Linked DNA regions of Parasegetibacter sp. NRK P23. The protein of the gene in region 1 interacts with the protein of each later gene in a pairwise test. Links are inferred from orthologs where the notes say so. Each region holds a gene or a part of one and is shown in the gene's direction. Other genes may lie near its edges.

What was found.
Region 2: the proteins of cysM (region 1) and accC interact in binary tests that used the Escherichia coli proteins (3 or more experiments, as listed by UniProt). The link is inferred for Parasegetibacter sp. NRK P23 from one-to-one orthologs.

What each region holds. Positions count from the first base shown.
Region 1 is NZ_JAMDLG010000001.1:2,171,307-2,174,355, forward strand. What follows is about bases 10-3,005. They hold cysM (cysteine synthase CysM), read left to right. Parts: upstream 10-1,058; coding sequence 1,059-1,952; downstream 1,953-3,005. Other genes in these bases: M4J38_RS08825 (FKBP-type peptidyl-prolyl cis-trans isomerase), read right to left, coding at 10-129; M4J38_RS08830 (serine O-acetyltransferase), read left to right, coding at 238-1,059; M4J38_RS08840 (DUF6498-containing protein), read right to left, coding at 1,949-2,692; M4J38_RS08845 (SprT-like domain-containing protein), read right to left, coding at 2,962-3,005. Also shown: more of M4J38_RS08825, read right to left, coding at 1-9; more of M4J38_RS08845, read right to left, coding at 3,006-3,049. UniProt on the Escherichia coli protein: Two cysteine synthase enzymes are found. Both catalyze the same reaction. Cysteine synthase B can also use thiosulfate in place of sulfide to give cysteine thiosulfonate as a product.
Region 2 is NZ_JAMDLG010000001.1:2,872,040-2,874,896, reverse strand. The notes cover bases 1-2,804. They hold accC (acetyl-CoA carboxylase biotin carboxylase subunit), read left to right. Parts: upstream 1-635; coding sequence 636-1,973; downstream 1,974-2,804. Other genes in these bases: M4J38_RS11680 (hypothetical protein), read left to right, coding at 2,600-2,804; M4J38_RS11685 (hypothetical protein), read right to left, coding at 2,031-2,477; accB (acetyl-CoA carboxylase biotin carboxyl carrier protein), read left to right, coding at 126-617. Outside these bases: more of M4J38_RS11680, read left to right, coding at 2,805-2,857. UniProt on the Escherichia coli protein: This protein is a component of the acetyl coenzyme A carboxylase complex; first, biotin carboxylase catalyzes the carboxylation of the carrier protein and then the transcarboxylase transfers the carboxyl group to form malonyl-CoA.

The sequences.
Region 1 (3,049 bases):
GGTGGTAGTGGTTTTGGGCTTGGTTACCGGGGGCTTTGTGGTGGTTTTTGTCTGAGCGAGGGAAACAGAACATACCGAACTGATTATCAGGGAACCTATCACCTGCTGCGCGATTCTTTTTGTGCTCATTGAAATTTTTGCGATTTAGACCTGAAAGGTAGTGAAAAGACTAAAATTTTACGAAATTCACTATCCTATAGCCATAGTAGACTACATTTGCTGGTACAACTACGTTTTATGCCAGGCGATTCATTCAGAGAAAGGATATTCAGGCGCCACGTGGCCGCCGCAGCTACCGCATTCCCCGCTACAAGTGATGTTTGCACCTTTTCGAGTGCTTTGCTGAACTGGCTTTTCCCGGAGCAGACCGGGCATTGTTTACCTACTGAAATAGCGCTGGCAGAAAAATATGAAGCGTTGCGCGAACAGTTGGAGCAACTGTTGAGTCCTATGGAAGCGCAACTGGAACAACCGGCCACAACAACAGCCGATCTCTTTTTCCAGTCCATCCCCGCATTGGACGATATGCTGAATAAAGATGCCACCGCCATACTCGAAGGAGACCCCGCCGCCACCAGCAGGTACGAGGTAATCCGCGCCTATCCTGGCTTTTACGCCCTCGCTTTCTATCGGATGGCGCATATCCTTTACACACTGGGCGTACCGCTTCTCCCCCGCCTTATGACGGAATTCGCGCACAACCGCACCGGTATCGATATCCATCCCGGCGCAAAGATCGGCGCCTATTGCTGCATCGACCACGGTACTGGTATCGTGATTGGCGAAACCACCGTTATCGGGGAACACGTTAAAATATACCAGGGCGTTACCCTTGGTGCATTGAGCGTTGAAAAAACGATGGCACTCCAGAAAAGGCATCCCACCATTGAGGACCATGTCGTAATCTATGCCGGGGCCACCATTCTCGGCGGAGAAACCGTTGTGGGCCACCACAGCATCATTGGCGGGAATGTATGGCTCATCCGATCTGTTGCACCAAACGCACGTATTTACTATAAGGCCGACGAACACATCTCGATTTCAGAACAAATTTTATAATAAGCATGACCGCATCTTCTGTATTGGAACTCGTGGGGAACACCCCCATGGTTAAACTTAGAAACGTTTTTAACAAGCCCGGCGTCACCATTTACGCGAAACTGGAAGGCCATAACCCCGGCGGTTCCGTGAAAGACCGGGCTGCGTATGGCATGATCAGCGCCGCTTTGGAAAGGGGAGATATTAAACCAGGTATTAAATTAATTGAAGCCACCAGCGGCAACACCGGTATAGCACTCGCCATGATCGCGAACCTGTATGGCATCGCCATCGAACTCGTGATGCCGGAAGACGCTACCCGCGAACGCGTACTCACCATGGAAGCTTTCGGCGCCAAAGTTATTCTTACGCCCAAAGAAAAATCTATGGAAGGCGCTATCGACTACGCACATGCGCAGGTTAAAAAAGGGGGTTATTTTATGCTGAACCAGTTCGCGAACGAAGACAACGCGAACATGCACTTCAATACCACCGGCCCTGAAATATGGCGCGACACCCAGGGCGAAGTGACGCATTTCGTTTCGGCCATGGGTACCACCGGCACCATTATGGGCGTTTCCCGCTTCCTCAAATCACAGAACCCCGCCGTTCAGATCGTAGGATGCCAGCCCACAGACGGTTCCAAAATCCCCGGCATCCGCAAATGGCCGGAAGCGTATCTTCCTAAAATATTCGACCGCTCCAGGGTTGACCGTGTAGTGGATATCGCCGAGAAAGATGCCCGCATCATGGCCAACCGCCTCGCTAAGGAAGAAGCCATCTTCTCCGGGATGAGCAGTGGCGGGGCCGTTCACGCCGCCCTGCAGATAGCGGAAGAAATCGAATCCGGGGTAATCGTGTGCATCATCTGCGACCGCGGCGACCGCTATCTTTCCTCCGACCTTTTCGGTTAATTCATAAACAACAGCTCCAGCTGTTTCTCCACTTTTTCAGGCCCGGTTTCTCCCTTGGCGAGTTTCCGGGCCAATATTTTTCTGGCCTCCGGACTGTACCTGAAAGCCGTAGCGAACAGGTCAACCACCAGGCGTATCACCACCAGCAGTATCGCCGCCATAAGTCCCGCATGCAGGAAAATGATAAAAAAGCCGCCGGTAATGGCCACGATCTGTTGCACGAATATCCTGACGTAAGGCTGCATGAACATGTCGGACAATACAGTTTCATGGTATTTCCGGGGAAGAAAAAAATCGGTTACCGACTGCATTACATTGAAAAAAGCAATGGAAGCAACCGCCCAGCCCGCTCCGGGCTGACCAAGCATGTAGGCGAAATTCTCCACCACACTGAAACTGTCCTTCACACCCTTGTCATCCACGCCCAGCAAGAGGAAGATGAATACCGACTGAACAAAAATGAAAAAATTGTAATGCACCAGGAAGAACGGCACCATGAAAACATGGTTGTTGTGGTCGTGGGGCTTTTCCAGACGAAGTACTTTTTGCTTCCGGCCCAGTATAGAAACGGTGAGCATTTTCAGGGCATGAACCAATCCGATTACCAGTGTTTCCACCAGGTAAGCGAACAGGATAGTATTGGGCCGCCACCAGCCGAGCAGCAGCCCCGCAACCATCACTACGGCTGAAAACCAGAGGGTTTGGTTCCGGGCATTGGGAAGAAACCAGGGAAATTTCATGCTGAAAATTAGGGGTTTGATGAAGCGGGAACAATACCCACCTGAAGGTATTTAACACCACTTCAAGATAATCTTAACATGGCTTTAAATGTTTTTTCAATGTTTGAACATTATCTTTGTACGGTAATCAAATGATCAAAGCGAAAGGATATAATTCAGACTGGAATTAACTTGAAACAACGAACCATAATATATTGATTATCTGATTAAAGAGTTAAGGGTTGTAGGGTTAATGATTAAGCTCTTCCTTTTAGGAAGGGCTTTTTCTTTTATGCTTTCATCACTTCGTACACCGGGCTGAAAAGATAGATTTTCCCGGTCGCCATTTCTTCACAACGGATTCTTTTCCGGATCTTT
Region 2 (2,857 bases), 700 kb from region 1 along the record:
ACCCCGTTTTTACCCGGTTTTCATAAAAAAATGACCATTTTCAACCGGTTTTGACGTTTTGAATGGTGTTTTCCCTAATTTAGCCGCCCGTTATATTTTCAATCAAACAACCTAAATTGAACCCCATGGATTTTAAACAAATTCAGGAGTTGATCAAAATTGTCAACAAGTCCAACATCGGTGAACTGACCATCGAGCAGCAGGAATTCAAAATAACCATCAAACAGAAAGAAGAACCCGTTCAACAGATGATCGCCGCGCCACAGGCCATGTACGCCGCGCCTGTTGCCCAGGCTCCCGCTCCGGCACCTGCCGCACCTGCTCCCCAGGCCGGCGCCCCCGCTGCCCCTGTTGCGGCGGAACCCAAGGCCGACAACCTGCTCACCATCAAGAGCCCGATGATCGGAACTTTCTACCGCAGTCCATCACCCGATAAACCCTCTTTCGTTCAGGTTGGCGACGAAGTGGCGGCCGGTAAAGTGGTGTGCATCATCGAAGCCATGAAGCTTTTCAACGAAATTGAAAGCGAAGTGAAAGGCCGTATCGTAAAAATACTGGTGGACGACGCTTCCCCCGTAGAATACGACCAGCCACTGTTCCTGGTTGAACCAGCCTAACCTCAACATTCAATTACTATGTTTAAGAAAGTACTGATTGCGAACCGCGGTGAGATTGCTCTTCGTGTGATAAGGACCTGCCGGGAAATGGGCATCAAAACGGTCGCGGTTTACTCTACTGCCGATAAAGACAGTTTACACGTGAAGTTCGCGGACGAAGCCGTGTGCATCGGCCGCCCACAAAGCGCGGATTCCTACCTCAACATCCCCCATATCATGGCCGCCGCCGAAATCACCAATGCCGACGCGGTGCACCCCGGATATGGTTTCCTCGCCGAAAACGCCCGCTTCGCGGAAATATGCGGCGAACACAATATTAAATTCATCGGACCAACACCTTCCCAGATCAATTCCATGGGCGATAAAATCACCGCCAAGGAAACTATGATTAAAGCCGGTGTTCCCGTTATCCCCGGAAGCGAAGGGCTGCTGGGCAGCCTGGAAGAAGCCGTTAAGCTCGGCAACGAAATGGGCTATCCCGTCATCCTCAAAGCCACCGCGGGTGGCGGAGGAAAGGGCATGCGCGTGGTATGGCAGGAAAGTGAAATGGAACGCGCCTACACCACCGCTAAAACAGAAGCCGCCGCTTCTTTCAAGAACGATGGCGTGTACATGGAGAAATTCGTGGAAGAACCCCGCCACATCGAGATCCAGGTGGCAGGCGACCGCTACGGTACCGTGTGCCACCTCAGCGAACGCGATTGCTCCATCCAGCGCCGTCACCAGAAGCTAGTGGAAGAATCTCCTTCGCCTTTTATGACGCCCGAACTGCGCCAGAAAATGGGGGAAGCCGCTATTAAAGCAGCCTCTGCCATCAACTACGAAGGTGTGGGTACCATCGAGTTCCTGGTAGACAAGCACCGCAACTTCTACTTCATGGAAATGAATACCCGTATCCAGGTGGAACACTGCGTTACGGAAGAAGTGATCAACTTCGACCTCATCAAGGAACAGATCAAAATCGCGATGGGAGAGAAGATATCAGGACTGAACTACGAGCCGCAGATGCACGCCATCGAATGCCGTATCAACGCCGAAGATCCCTACAACGATTTCCGCCCGTCTCCCGGGAAAATCACCGTACTCCATACGCCCGGCGGGCATGGCGTGCGGGTTGACTCTCACGTGTATGCCGGTTACGTGATACCCCCGTATTACGATTCCATGATCGGGAAACTGATCACCGTGGCACGTACCCGCGACGAGGCCATCAATACGATGTACCGCGCGCTCAGTGAATATGTGATCGAAGGCGTGAAGACCACCATCCCCTTCCACCTGCAACTCATGCAGAACGAAGATTTCCGGAAAGGCAACTTCACCACCAAGTTCCTCGAAACATTCAAAATGGTTTAATACAACAAGCCCCGCCAACGAATGGCGGGGCTTTTGCTATGACGAAACAAACCCAGTCTATTTTCCTGCGCCGGTTGCTTTCTTCCCTTTACGCTCCTTCATTTTCTCTCCGGCTTCCTTACGCATCTCTTTTCTCTTCTGCTCCATCTCCACGTATTTCTCGTCCCCCACAATGGTTTTCAGTTTGGCGTTGCGCTCCGCGTTCATACTTTTCAACTGCTCTTTTTTCTGGTCTTCACTCAGCGTCGTGTTCTGGCGCACCGCTTTCATTTTTTCTCCATATTCCTGGTTCAGCTTTTTCACTTCCTGCCCCTGGGCATCCGTAAGCCCCAGTTCTTCTTTCAGGTCCATTTTCTTCGCTTTCACCTTATCGCCGTTCTCCTGTTTCCACTCTTTCTTTACTTCTGCACGTTTTGTAATCTTTACGGAATCGGCTTTGGACTGTGCGCTGGCGGTAAATACAGCGGCAAAACCTATGGCCGCGAGGAAGCATATTTTTTTCATTGTATTCGTTTTATGTAAGAATAGAAAGGGCTCGGGGCCAAAAGTTTAACGCGGTACCATACATTCCTTGTTAACGATTTGCAAAGACTATTAAGCAATTCCTCTATTTGGTAAATTTATAAGTGCGTAAAATCAGACTGACCATATTATTTTGCCTGCTGCTCACAGGTATTCAAGCGCAGCAACAGCCTGTGAAGCCAGCGGCGGTTACGTTCGTGAATCGCCTCCCCGATGTGCTGAAGGAAAGTTCTTCCCTGGTGTATTGGGACGGTGGTTTCTGGACCCACAATGATAGCGACAATACACCCTTTCTCTTCAAGATAGATACCGCCACAGGCGCCATCCTGCGGTCCGTTTGGGTGAAGAACGCTTACAATGCC